3 regions of the Streptomyces sp. CNT372 genome follow, and region 3 is predicted to be linked to each of the others. Evidence: predicted binding sites of a transcription regulator. Region 3 holds the regulator's gene; each other region holds the start of a gene.
The links. Region 3 encodes HrcA, which represses chaperone genes, less so after heat shock. Its sites were predicted from a motif close to TTNGCACTCNGNNNNNCNGAGTGCNAA; they were not measured.

Region 1 (4,588 bases), on a different contig from region 3:
CACAAGGCCGAGTTCCAGGGGATTCCCGCGAGCGGCGACGAGTGCGTGATGACCGGGACGACGATCTTCCGCTTCAGCGGCGGAAAGATCAAGGAAGGCTGGTGGCACTTCGACCGGCTCGGGCTGATGAAGCAGCTCGGAGCGGCCTGACCGGGCGGCGGCCCGTCCGGGGACCTCACGAAGACGCGGGAGCGCCCTCGGAGCAGGCGACGCGCCGGACCCCCGGCCCCTCGCGTGTCCGCGGGGGGGCCGGGGGTCCGCTACCGGTGCGGCGCGCCGCACCGGTGAGCGTCAGTGGCTGTGGCCGTGGCCGCCGTGGCCCGCGTCGGCCTCCTCCTCGGCCGGCTTCTCGACGACCAGGGTCTCGGTCGTGAGCAGCAGGGAGGCGATGGAGGCGGCGTTCTCGAGCGCGGAACGGGTCACCTTGACCGGGTCGATGACACCGGCCTTGACCAGGTCGCCGTACTCGCCGGTCGCGGCATTGAAGCCGTTCCCCTTCTCCAGCTCCGCCACCTTGGAGGTGATGACGTAGCCCTCCAGGCCGGCGTTCTCGGCGATCCAGCGCAGCGGCTCGACGGCGGCGCGGCGAACGACGGCGACACCGGTGGCCTCGTCGCCCTCCTTGCCGAGGTTGCCGTCCAGCACCTTGACGGCGTGGACGAGCGCGGAGCCACCACCGGAGACGATGCCCTCCTCGACCGCGGCGCGGGTCGCGGAGATGGCGTCCTCCAGACGGTGCTTCTTCTCCTTCAGCTCCACCTCGGTGGCGGCGCCGACCTTGATCACGCACACGCCGCCGGCCAGCTTCGCGAGGCGCTCCTGGAGCTTCTCGCGGTCCCAGTCGGAGTCCGTGCTCTCGATCTCGGCCTTGATCTGGTTGACGCGGCCGGCCACGTCGGCCGAGTCGCCGCCGCCGTCGACGATCGTGGTGTCGTCCTTGGTGACGGTGACGCGACGGGCGGTGCCCAGCACGTCCAGACCGGCCTGGTCGAGCTTGAGGCCGACCTCCTCGGCGATGACGGTGGCACCGGTGAGGGTGGCCATGTCGCCGAGCATCGCCTTGCGGCGGTCGCCGAAGCCGGGGGCCTTGACGGCCACCGCGTTGAAGGTGCCGCGGATCTTGTTGACCACCAGGGTCGACAGGGCCTCGCCCTCGACGTCCTCGGCGATGATCAGCAGCGGCTTGGAGGCACCGGCCTGGATGACCTTCTCCAGCAGCGGCAGCAGGTCCTGGATGGAGGAGATCTTGCCCTGGTGGATCAGGATGTACGGGTCGTCGAGGACGGCCTCCATACGCTCCTGGTCGGTCACCATGTACGGGGACAGGTAGCCCTTGTCGAAGGCCATGCCCTCGGTGAAGTCCAGCTCCAGACCGAAGGTGTTGGACTCCTCGACGGTGATGACACCGTCCTTGCCGACCTTGTCCATCGCCTCGGCGATGAGCTCGCCGACCTGCTGGTCCTGCGCGGAGAGCGCGGCCACGGCGGCGATGTCGGACTTCTCGTCGATCGGGCGCGCGGTCGCCAGCAGCTCGTCGGAGACGGCCTTGACGGCGGCGTCGATGCCCTTCTTCAGGGCGGCCGGGGAGGCACCGGCGGCGACGTTGCGCAGGCCCTCGCGGACCAGGGCCTGGGCCAGCACGGTGGCGGTGGTGGTGCCGTCACCCGCGATGTCGTTGGTCTTGGTCGCCACCTCCTTCACCAGCTGGGCGCCGAGGTTCTCGTACGGGTCCTCGACCTCGACCTCGCGGGCGATGGTCACACCGTCGTTGGTGATGGTGGGAGCGCCGAACTTCTTGTCGATGACGACGTTGCGGCCGCGGGGGCCGATCGTCACCTTGACGGTGTCGGCAAGCTTGTTGACGCCGCGCTCAAGGGCGCGACGGGCGTCCTCGTCGAACTTCAGGATCTTCGCCATGGAGCTTTCTCAAGTCCTCTCGAAACGAGCCGCGCCCCTCGCCGCCCGGCAATCAGCGGGGTGACCAGGGGCGCGGTTCGAAAGTAAATCGGTGAATTACTTCTCGACGATCGCGAGCACGTCGCGAGCCGAGAGGACGAGGTACTCCTCGCCGCTGTACTTCACTTCGGTGCCGCCGTACTTGCTGTAGAGCACGACGTCGCCGACGTTCACGTCGAGCGGGAGACGCTCGCCGTTCTCGAAGCGGCCCGGGCCCACGGCCAGGACGACGCCCTCCTGGGGCTTCTCCTTGGCGGTGTCCGGAATAACCAGGCCAGAGGCCGTGGTCTGCTCGGCGTCGAGCGGCTGGACCACAATGCGGTCCTCGAGCGGCTTGATGGCAACCTTGGTGCTGGCGGTCGTCACGATCCGACCTCCCCCTTCGGAGATCTCACGGGGTCAATTGATCTGAGGTGGCGACCAGGTGGATCCGTCGTCGCGGGTGCCGGACCTGCCCGTCGCTGTGTTGGCACTCTCCTGTGGTGAGTGCCAGGAGCGAGACTATGACTGCGATTAGCACTCGGTCAAGCGGAGTGCCAATACAGCCCTCCGCGGCGCGCCGCGGAGGGCTGTTCTCGGCGTCGCGCCCCTGCCCGGGAGTGCGGTTCAGACGTAGTCCTCCAGCTTCGCCACGGCGTACCCCTTGTCGGTGACCGTGCGCATGACCTGGCGGATCATGTCGGGCATGGAGCCCTTCCAGTCCCCCTTGCCGCGGAAGTGGGTGAGGATGATGTCGCCCGGATGCAGGTCGCGGTCCCACTCGCGCCACTCCATGCGGTCCGGGAACGCCTCGGCCGCCCACAGCGGTACCGCCTCGACGCCGCAGGACTTGGCCACCCGCAGCGTGTCTCCGTTGTAGTTGCCGTACGGCGGGCGGAACAGGCGCGGCCGGGTGCCGTACCGCTTCTGGAGCTTCTCCTGCTGGCCGCAGATCTCACGCTTCTGCTGCGCGTACGACAGGCCCGGCAGATAGCGGTGGTTGAGGGTGTGGTTGTGCAGCGCCACCCCGCTGTCGCGCATCTTCTCGAAGTAGGCGTAGTCGTCGTTGATGACGTAGTCGCTGAGGAAGGCGCTGTACGGGATCCGGAGTTCGGACAGCATCCGCAGCAGCTCCGGGTCCTTCTCCGCGCCGTCGTCGATCGTCAGGAAGACGATCTTCTCCTTGGTGGGGACGGTGGTGAAGACGGGCGGCAGACCCGCGCCGCCGGTGACCTCGAAGCCCTTGCGGGTGGTGATGCGCGGCTTGGCGGCGGGGGGCGGGGGCGCGGCGAGCGGGGTCCTGGCCAGGCCCCACTTCTTCGCCGCGACCGCGCGGGCCGCCTGGGCGCGGTGCGCCTTCTCGGCCTGCGCGGCCAGGGCACCGGCCGCGCCGTCCTCCTCGGCGGCCCGGCGCTCCTCCTCGGCCCTGGTGCCGGCCGCGGGGGTCGCGGCCGGGTCCGTCCCGCGCGTCTCGGCGGCGCAGCCCACGCCCAGGGCTGCGACGACGAACGCCGCGAGGGCCGCTCGCACACGAAAAGTCATCAGCTTTCCCTTTTGTCGTACTAGTTGCATGGCGTCGCATCCTGTCAGCGGACCGTCCCCGGGCCCGGCCGACACCGCCCGCGGAGGCCGCCCGTCCCCCGGGCGGCGGACAGGGGAGGCGGACAGGGGAGGCGCGGGGTGGGTGGGAGGGAGGGCGGGGGCCGGACCGGGGCCCGGGCCCGGGGCGCGGGCCGACGGGCCCGGGGCGCGGGCGGGGCCGGGGGCCGACGGGGGCCGGGACCGGGGCGGGATACGCGGGCGGGGCCGGGGGCGGGGGCTCCCGGTGGACAATGGGCCGGTGAACGACCGCGACCCGCTCGACCCCCAAGACCCGCTCGCCGCCCTCAGCGCTCTGCGCACCGGGCAGGGGGCCGACCTGCTCGCCTCCCTCGCCGACCACGACCCCGCCGACGAACTGGCCCTCGCCACCCGGCTGCGCCGCGACCACCCGGCCGCGCTCGTCTCGGCGGCCCTCGGGCAGGCCAGGCTCCGGCAGCGGGCCGCCGCGAAGTTCGGCGCCGAGGACGCGGGGCGGATGTTCTTCACCCCGAACGGCGTCGAGCAGTCCACCCGCCGCGCGGTCGCGGAGCACCGGGCCCGCCGGTTCGCCGCGCTCGGGGTGCGCAGCGTCGCCGACCTCTGCGGCGGCATCGGCGGCGACGCGCTCGCCCTGGCCCGCGCCGGCATACGGGTCCTCGCCGTGGACCGCGACCCGCTCACCGCGGCGACCGCCCGCGCCAACGCGGAGGCCCTGGGGCTGGCCGACCTGATCGAGGTCCGCTGCGGCGACGTGGCGGACGCCGACACCTCCGGGTACGACGCCGTCTTCGTGGACCCGGCCCGGCGCGGCGGGCGGGGCCGGATCTTCGACCCGGAGGCGTACTCCCCGCCCCTGTCCTGGGCCGTCGAGGCGGCCCGCGCCCGCCCGCACGCCGCCCTCAAGGTCGCCCCCGGCATCCCCCACGAGGCCGTACCCGAGGACGCCGAGGCGGAGTGGATCTCGGACGGGGGCGACGTGAAGGAGGCCGTCCTCTGGTTCGGCACCGCCCCCGGCACGGTCCGGGCGACCCTCCTCCCGGGCCCGCACACCCTCCTCGGCCGGGGCCTGCCG
Region 2 (4,588 bases), on a different contig from region 3:
ACGCGGATGACCGTCGCATGTCGGGGTCGTCCCGTTCGGACAATCGAATACCGCTCATCCAGAGGGGCAGAGGGAAACGGCCCGTTGAAGCCCCGGCAACCCTCCAGCCGGTCTCGTTCACCACGAAGCGAGGCTCCCGGCTAGGGAAGGTGCCAAATCCGTCTCATGGCGAGATGCGCCATGAGGAAGATGAGGAGAAAGGGCCTCGCCTCCATGGCTGCACAGACCGCCGCGACCTCCACGGACGCCGCTTCCCCCACCGCTTCCCGGGCCGGTGCCGTCGACCTCGGACCCGCCTGCGGGCTCTCCTGCCGCGAGTGCGGGGAGCGCTTCGACCTCGGCCCGATCTTCGCCTGCGAGGCCTGTTTCGGGCCGCTCGAAGTCGCGTACGACATCCCGAGCGGCGACCCGGAAGCGCTGCGCAAGCAGATCGAGAACGGCCCCGAGAACATCTGGCGCTACGCGCCCCTGCTGCCCGTCCCCGCCGACGTGGCCGGCAAGCCGAACCTGAACCCGGGCTGGACCAAGCTCGTGCGGGCCGACAACCTCGCCCGCGAGCTGGGCGTCGAGCCGGGCCGACTGCACGTCAAGGACGACTCCGGCAACCCGACGCACTCCTTCAAGGACCGGGTCGTCGCCCAGGCCCTGGAGGCCGCCCGCGCCTTCGGCTACACCACCCTCTCCTGCTCCTCCACCGGCAACCTCGCGGGCGCCGTCGGCGCCGCGGCGGCCCGGGCCGGCTTCCGTTCCTGCGTGTTCATCCCGCACGACCTGGAGCAGGGCAAGGTCGTCATGGCCGCCGTCTACGGCGGTGAACTCGTCGGCATCGAGGGCAACTACGACGACGTCAACCGCTTCTGCTCCGAGCTCATCGGCGACCCGGCCGGCGAGGGCTGGGGCTTTGTGAACGTCAACCTGCGCCCGTACTACGCGGAGGGCTCCAAGACCCTCGCGTACGAGATCTGCGAGCAGCTCGGATGGGAGATCCCGGACCAGATCGTCATCCCGATCGCGTCCGGCTCCCAGCTCACGAAGATCGACAAGGGGATCCAGGAGCTGATCAAGCTGGGCCTCGTCGAGGACAAGCCGTACAAGGTCTTCGGTGCCCAGGCCGAGGGCTGCTCCCCGGTCTCCGTCGCCTTCAAGGCGGGCCACGACGTGGTCCGGCCGCAGAAGCCGGACACCATCGCCAAGTCCCTGGCGATCGGCAACCCGGCCGACGGCCCGTACGTCCTGGACATCTGCCGCCGCACCGGCGGCGCGGTCGAGGACGTCACGGACGAGCAGATCGTGGACGCGATCAAGCTGCTCGCCCGCACGGAGGGCGTGTTCACGGAGACCGCGGGCGGGGTGACCCTCGGCGTGACCAAGAAGCTGATCGAGGCCGGTCTCATCGACCCGTCCCTGACGACGGTGGTCGTCAACACGGGTGACGGCCTCAAGACCCTGGACGCGGTCGCCCCCACGACGGGTATGACCGCTGTCATCCGACCCAACCTGGACTCTTTCCGAGAGGCTGGCCTCGCATGAGCGTCAACGTCCGCATCCCCACCATCCTGCGCACCTACACGGGCGGGCAGGCCGAGGTCCCGGCCGAGGGCGCGACCCTCGCCGAGGTCATCGCCGACCTGGAGAAGAACCACACGGGCATCGCGGCCCGCGTCCTGGACGACCAGGGCAAGCTGCGCCGCTTCGTGAACGTGTACGTGAACGACGACGACGTGCGCTTCGAGCAGGGCCTGGAGACGGCGACGCCGGACGGCGCGGGCGTCTCCATCATCCCGGCGGTGGCCGGCGGCTGAACCGACGGTGGCCGGCGGCAGAACCGGCGGCTGAGGCGCGGCTGAGCGACGGGGCCGGCACGGGGCCCTCCGGCCTCGGGGCCGGCCCGGGCGTTTCGTGCACAACGCCCGTTAGTTACCCGGAGTTACCTGGATCGCCCTTTCCGCGAGCTAAGCGGAGGGGGCGATTCTGCATGGTTAGGCGCGGTAGAGTCTGGGAAACCCCGGCCGCGCAGCGGGAGAGCATTTGAGCCGCACCGCAAGAAAGCGGCCAAACTCTGCGATCGAATTGCCTCAATAGTGCCGCTTTGTCGGGCCCGACTTGCCCCGGAATTCAGCGGATTGGTACGGATCGGACGATCGGTCCTGCCTGGATTTCTCGTCCGATTGACCTGTTGCAGAGGGCAGTTGTGCAGATACATTCAGCCGCGGTCGACGCGTTCCGGCGCACACCCCTCCTGTCGGGGTGAGGTCTGACCCGGGTCCGCGAAGTGCGGTCCTGCGCAAGGGCCAGTAATAGGGGAGTTAGGCATGGCTCAGGGCACCGTCAAGTGGTTCAACGCGGAGAAGGGGTACGGCTTCATCGCGGTCGACGGTGGTGCGGATGTTTTCGTCCACTACAGCGCGATTCAGATGGACGGATACCGCACCCTTGAAGAGGGTCAGCGGGTCGAGTTCGAGATCTCGCAGGGCCAGAAGGGTCCGCAGGCGGACATGGTCAAGCTCGCCGTCTGATCCGTCCGATCCGACTGATCCGACTGATTCAGGCGCGTTCGGCCACCGACGCACTCACGCCGAGGGGCCCGCATCCCGACCACCGGGAAGCGGGCCCCTCGCGCATGCCCGCGCCCGGGCCGCCGGAGGCGCCCGCCGCCCGGCCACCGCCCCCCACGGGTCTTCGCCGGAGGCGCTTGCTCCCGCCCGTCGACCGACCGCCGCCCCTCGTGGAGCCTTCTTCGAAGGCGCTTGCTCCCTCCCGTCGCCCGACCACCGCCCCTCATCGAGCCTTCTTCGAAGGCGCTTGCACTCGGGGGGGTCGAGTGCTAATCATTGGCGTTAGCACTCTCCGAGTGAGAGTGACAGAACTTGGATCGGGTCGGTGAGGCCCGCGGGTCGTGCGGGGCAAGGAACCGCAGGGCGCGCAGGCCGGCCGTCGCGGGCGCCGGACGCGATCCGAAGCATCCACCCCAGTCCGGGAGGACCACTTCACATGGCCAAGATCATCGCGTTCGACGAGGAGGCACGGCGCGGTCTCGAGCGCGGGATGAACCAGCTCGCCGACGCCGTCAAGGTCACCCTTGGTCCCAAGGGTCGCAACGTCGTCCTCGAGAAGAAGTGGGGCGCCCCCACGATCACCAACGATGGTGTCTCCATCGCCAAGGAGATCGAGCTCGAGGACCCGTACGAGAAGATCGGCGCCGAGCTGGTCAAGGAAGTCGCCAAGAAGACGGACGACGTCGCCGGTGACGGTACGACCACCGCGACCGTTCTCGCCCAGGCGCTCGTCCGCGAGGGTCTGCGCAACGTCGCCGCCGGCGCCAACCCGATGGCCCTGAAGCGCGGCATCGAGAAGGCCGTCGAGGCCGTCTCCGGTGCGCTGCTGGAGCAGGCGAAGGACGTCGAGACCAAGGAGCAGATCGCTTCCACGGCCTCCATCTCCGCCGCCGACACCCAGATCGGCGAGCTGATCGCCGAGGCCATGGACAAGGTCGGCAAGGAAGGCGTCATCACCGTCGAGGAGTCCCAGACCTTCGGTCTGGAGCTGGAGCTCACCGAGGGTATGCGCTTCGACAAGGGCTACATCTCGGCGTACTTCGCCACCGACATGGAGCGTATGGAGGCGTCCCTCGACGACCCGTACATCCTGATCGTCAACTCCAAGGTCAGCAACGTGAAGGACCTCCTTCCGCTGCTGGAGAAGGTCATGCAGTCCGGCAAGCCGCTGCTGATCATCGCCGAGGACGTCGAGGGCGAGGCCCTGTCGACCCTGGTCGTCAACAAGATCCGCGGCACCTTCAAGTCCGTCGCCGTCAAGGCCCCGGGCTTCGGCGACCGCCGCAAGGCCATGCTGAACGACATCGCCATCCTCACCGGCGGCACGGTCATCTCCGAGGAGGTCGGCCTCAAGCTGGAGAACGCCGGCCTGGACCTGCTGGGCCGCGCCCGCAAGGTCGTCATCACCAAGGACGAGACCACCATCGTCGACGGTGCCGGTGACAGCGACCAGGTCGCCGGCCGGGTCAACCAGATCCGCGCCGAGATCGAGAACAGCGACTCGGACTACGACCGCGAGAAGCTCCAGGAGCGCCTCGCGAAGCTGGCCGGCGGCGTGGCCGTCATCAAGGCCGGCGCCGCGACCGAGGTCGAGCTCAAGGAGCGCAAGCACCGCATCGAGGACGCCGTGCGCAACGCCAAGGCGGCCGTCGAGGAGGGCATCGTCGCCGGTGGTGGCGTGGCCCTGCTCCAGGCCTCCGCGGTCTTCGAGAAGCTGGAGCTGGACGGCGACGAGGCGACCGGCGCCAACGCCGTGAAGCTCGCGCTGGAGGCCCCGCTGAAGCAGATCGCCGTCAACGGTGGTCTCGAGGGCGGCGTCGTCGTGGAGAAGGTGCGCAACCTGACCGTCGGCCACGGTCTGAACGCCGCGACCGGCGAGTACGTCGACATGATCGCCGAGGGCATCATCGACCCGGCGAAGGTGACGCGTTCCGCCCTGCAGAACGCGGCCTCCATCGCCGCGCTGTTCCTCACCACCGAGGCCGTCATCGCCGACAAGCCGGAGAAGGCCGCGGCCCCGGCCGGCGGCGGCA
Region 3 (4,588 bases):
CCCGGCGACAGCCCGGCCAGGCCCCCGCCGGGCCCCGCCGGCCGGGAAGGCGGGCGCGGGCGCCCGCCCCGCCGCGAACGCCTGTCCCGCAGCCCCCGCCGCATCCCACCGCACAGCGACGAGCCGCCCCCGCCGGTTGGCGGGGGCGGCTCGTCGGGACGGGCACCGGCCGGACCGGGGCCCGGCGGGGCGGACGGGCTAGCGTCCGTTGAACGCGTCCTTGAGGCGGGAGAAGAGGCCCTGCTGCCCCGGCTGGAACTGGCCCTGGGGGCGTTCCTCGCCGCGGAGCTTGGCCAGGTCGCGCAGGAGGCGCTCCTGCTCCGGGTCCAGCTTGGACGGGGTCGTGACCTCGACGTGCACGATCAGGTCGCCCCGGCCGCCCCCGCGCAGGTGAGTGATGCCGCGCCCGTGCAGCGGGATCGACTGGCCGGACTGGGTGCCGGGCCGGATGTCGACCTCCTCCAGGCCGTCGAGGGTCTCCAGCGGGCACTTGGTGCCCAGGGCCGCCGCCGTCATCGGGATGGTGACCGTGCAGTGCAGGTCGTCGCCGCGCCGCTGGAAGACGGGGTGGGGCAGCTCGTGGATCTCCACGTACAGGTCGCCTGCCGGGCCGCCGCCGGGGCCGACCTCGCCCTCGCCCGCGAGCTGGATACGGGTGCCGTTGTCGACGCCCGCCGGGATCTTCACCGTCAGGGTGCGGCGGGAGCGGACCCGCCCGTCACCCGCGCACTCCGGGCACGGGGTCGGCACGACCGTGCCGAAGCCCTGGCACTGCGGGCAGGGCCGGGAGGTCATGACCTGGCCCAGGAACGACCGCGTGACCTGCGAGACCTCGCCGCGCCCGCGGCACATGTCGCAGGTCTGCGCCGAGGTGCCGGGGGCGGCGCCCTCGCCGGAGCAGCCGTTGCAGACGACCGCCGTGTCGACCTGGATGTCCTTGGTGGTGCCGAAGGCCGCCTCGTTGAGCTCGACCTCCAGGCGGATCATGGCGTCCTGGCCCCGGCGGGTGCGCGAGCGCGGGCCGCGCTGCGAGGCCGTGCCGAAGAAGGCGTCCATGATGTCGGAGAAGTTCCCGAAACCGCCCGCGCCGAAGCCGCCCGCACCGGGGCCCCCGGCCTGGGAGAGCGGGTCGCCGCCGAGGTCGTAGACCTGCTTCTTCTGCGGGTCCGAGAGGACCTCGTACGCGGCGTTGATCTCCTTGAAGCGCTCCTGCGTCTTCGGGTCCGGGTTCACGTCCGGGTGGAGCTCACGGGCGAGACGGCGGAACGCCTTCTTGATCTCGTCCTGCGATGCGTCGCGGCGTACGCCGAGTACGGCGTAGTAGTCCGTGGCCACTTACGACTCCGCCAGGATCTGTCCGACGTAACGTGCCACTGCGCGTACCGCTCCCATCGTTCCGGGGTAGTCCATGCGGGTCGGTCCGACCACGCCGAGTTTGGCGACTGCTTCGCCGCCCGAACCGTAACCGACCGAGACGACGGACGTGGAGTTCAGTCCCTCGTGGGCATTCTCATGCCCGATTCTCACGGTCACGCCCGATTCCGGGGCCTCGCCGAGGAGCTTGAGCAGCACCACGTGCTCCTCCAGCGCCTCCAGCACCGGCCTGATCGTCAGGGGGAAATCGTGTCCGAAGCGGGTCAGATTGGCGGTGCCGCCGATCATCAGCCGCTCCTCGGTCTCCTCGACCAGGGTCTCCAGCAGCGTCGCCAGCACCGTGGAGACCGTGCCGCGGTCCTCCGCCTCGAAGGACTCCGGCAGATCCTGCACGAGCTGCGGCACATCCGCGAAACGGCGGCCCACCACACGGCTGTTGAGCCGGGCGCGCAGGTCCGCGAGCGCGCTCTCGCCGAACGGCGCCGGGCAGTCGACCATCCGCTGCTCGACCCGGCCGGTGTCCGTGATCAGCACCAGCATCAGCCGGGCGGGTGCCAGGGACAGCAGCTCCACGTGCCGGACCGTGGACCGGGTCAGCGAGGGGTACTGGACGACGGCCACCTGCCGGGTGAGCTGCGCGAGCAGCCGCACCGTGCGGCCGACGACGTCGTCGAGGTCGACCGCGCCGTCGAGGAAGTTCTGGATGGCCCGGCGCTCGGGCGCGGACAGCGGCTTCACCCCGGCGAGCCTGTCCACGAAGAGCCGGTAGCCCTTGTCCGTGGGGATGCGGCCGGCGCTGGTGTGGGGCTGGGCGATGAAGCCCTCCTCCTCCAGCACCGCCATGTCGTTGCGCACGGTGGCCGGGGAGACGCCGAGCTGGTGCCGCTCGGTCAGCGCCTTGGAGCCGACCGGCTCCTCGGTGCCCACGTAGTCCTGGACGATGGCGCGCAGCACCTCCAGCCTGCGTTCGCTGAGCATCGCGCACCTCCAGCGGTGGTTCGTGTCCTCGTGGCCGAGCTTCGTAGGTCGTGCTTCCCGGGAGCGTCCCCGTACCGTCCGGGTCGGCTCCTGGGCGCCTCCGGGTCGTCTGGCACTCGTTGCGTCCGAGTGCCAGCGGTGCCCCGGCCAGTGTACGGCTGCCGGGTACACCCCAAGCAAGGGCGGCGGCGCGCGACTCGTCACACCGCCCGCCCCGCACCCGCCGGCGCGGCGGGCGGATAGCGTCGGGGCATGGGTACGGACACGGCGGCACGGGACATCGCCTGGGAAGCGGCGGGCTGGGAACGGCTGGCGGACGGGGTGGGGCGGCGCAGACTCCCGGTCTGGGACGCGACCGCCGGCCTGGTCGTCGGGCGGGACGCGGTACTGCTCTACGACACGGGCTCCTCGCTCCGCGAGGGCGCGGAGCTGCGCGCCCAGGTGGCGGCCCTCCTCGGCGAGGCCCGTCACTCCCCCGCCGCGCCCGTGCCGCACGTGACGCACATCGCACTGAGCCATCCCCACTTCGATCATGTCCTCGGCACCCCGGCCTTCCCCGGGGCCGCCGTGCACGCGGCGGTGGGCGCGGACACCCTGCTGGCCCGGGACCGGGACGCGCTCCGCGCGGACGCGGTGCGCCACGGCGTCCCGCCCGAGGAGGCGGCCGAGGCCACCGGCGCCCTGGTGCTGCCCGGGCACACCGTCACCGGGGAGTGCACCCTCGACCTGGGCGGCCGGCAGGTGCTGCTCGCCAACGTGGGCCCCGGCCACAGCGGCCACGACCTGGCGCTGCTGGTGCCCGGTGAGCGGGAGGTCGTCTTCTGCGGCGACCTGGTCGAGGAGTCCGGGGAGCCGCAGGCGGGACCGGACGCCATCGCCTCGCGCTGGCCCGCCGCCCTCGACCGGCTGCTCGCCCTCGGCGGCGAGGACGCGCTGTACGTACCGGGCCACGGGGCCGTGGTGGACGCCGCGTTCGTGCGCCGGCAGCGCGAGGAGCTGGCCGCGCGCTTCGGCGTGTCGTAGGGCGACCGGCCGTATTGTCGGGCGAATGCGCAGCTACAGCCCTGATCTGACGCCGCCCTGGAAGCGTTCGGCTCCCGCCCCCGAGGTCCCCGCGGAGCCCGACCTGGTCGTGGAGGAGGTGGCCACGGGCTTCTGCGGGGCGGTGATCCGCTGCGAGGCGGGCACGGTCACCCTGGAGGACCGGTTCGGCAAGCACCGGGTCTTCCCGATGGAGCCGCGCGGCTTCCTGCTGGAGGGGAAGGCCGTCACCCTGGTCCGCCCCGCCGCCGGCCCGGCCCGGCCCACCCGTACCGCCTCGGGCTCCGTCGCGGTCCCCGGCGCGCGCGCCCGGGTCGCCCGCGCGGGCCGGATCTACGTCGAGGGCCGCCACGACGCCGAGCTGGTGGAACGCGTCTGGGGCGACGACCTGCGCATCGAGGGCGTGGTCGTGGAGTACCTGGAGGGCGTCGACGACCTCCCCGCGATCGTCGCCGGGTTCGGCCCCGGGCCGGACGCCCGACTGGGCGTCCTCGTGGACCACCTGGTGGCGGGCTCCAAGGAGTCCCGGATCGCGGCCTCGGTGAACGACCCGCACGTCCTGGTGGTGGGCCACCCCTATGTCGACGTCTGGGAGGCGGTGAAGCCCGCCTCCGTCGGCATCCCCGCCTGGCCCGCCGTCCCGCGCGGCCAGGACTGGAAGACGGGCGTCTGCCGCGCCCTCGGCTGGCCGGAGAACACGGGCGCGGCCTGGCAGCACATCCTCTCCCGCGTCCGCAGCTACAAGGATCTGGAACCGGAACTCCTGGGCCGCGTCGAGGAACTCATCGACTTCGTGACGGCCCCGGAGGAGCCCCTTTCCTGACGCCCCGTCACCCACCTACCGGAAAAGGGGATTCACACCCTCTACTCTGCTGTACCGGAACGTGGTGGTCCGCGCCCGAGGCCGGACCGGGCCCGGCACGGCGACCGCGGCGGACCCCGCTCCTGCCGACCCGAACGGGAGCCCTCCGTTGCGCCTCTACGCCCAGACCCCAGCCCGCCGGAACCGCCAGCTGCTGGTGGACCTGACCGCGCTGGCCCTGATCGCCGTCACGGTGTGGGCGGCCCTGCACGTCCGCGACACGATCCTGCGGCTGGCCGCGCCGGGACGGAAAGTCGAGGAGTCCGGCGACGGCCTCGCCGAGCAACTCGCCGGCGCCGGGGAAGCCGCCTCGGACCTCCCCTTCGTCGGCGG

Region 1: the regulator HrcA is predicted to act here: its motif matches at 2,470-2,496, upstream of groES (co-chaperone GroES).
Region 2: the regulator HrcA is predicted to act here: its motif matches at 2,802-2,828, upstream of groL (chaperonin GroEL).

Annotation. Positions count from the first base shown of each region.
Region 1 is NZ_KB897780.1:258,208-262,795, forward strand. It holds gene C593_RS0111535 (ester cyclase) at 1-150, shown strand, start outside; gene groL (chaperonin GroEL) at 292-1,917, opposite strand; gene groES (co-chaperone GroES) at 2,014-2,322, opposite strand; gene C593_RS0111550 (polysaccharide deacetylase family protein) at 2,563-3,477, opposite strand; gene C593_RS29470 (class I SAM-dependent methyltransferase) at 3,776-4,588, shown strand, end outside.
Region 2 is NZ_KB897779.1:403,523-408,110, reverse strand. It holds SAM riboswitch class I at 52-196, shown strand; gene thrC (threonine synthase) at 190-1,530, shown strand; gene C593_RS0109730 (MoaD/ThiS family protein) at 1,527-1,802, shown strand; gene C593_RS0109725 (cold-shock protein) at 2,313-2,516, shown strand; gene groL (chaperonin GroEL) at 2,992-4,588, shown strand, end outside.
Region 3 is NZ_KB897778.1:522,621-527,208, reverse strand. It holds gene dnaJ (molecular chaperone DnaJ) at 199-1,335, opposite strand; gene hrcA (heat-inducible transcriptional repressor HrcA) at 1,336-2,352, opposite strand; gene C593_RS0107565 (MBL fold metallo-hydrolase) at 2,605-3,375, shown strand; gene C593_RS0107560 (DUF3097 domain-containing protein) at 3,401-4,216, shown strand; gene C593_RS0107555 (hypothetical protein) at 4,365-4,588, shown strand, end outside.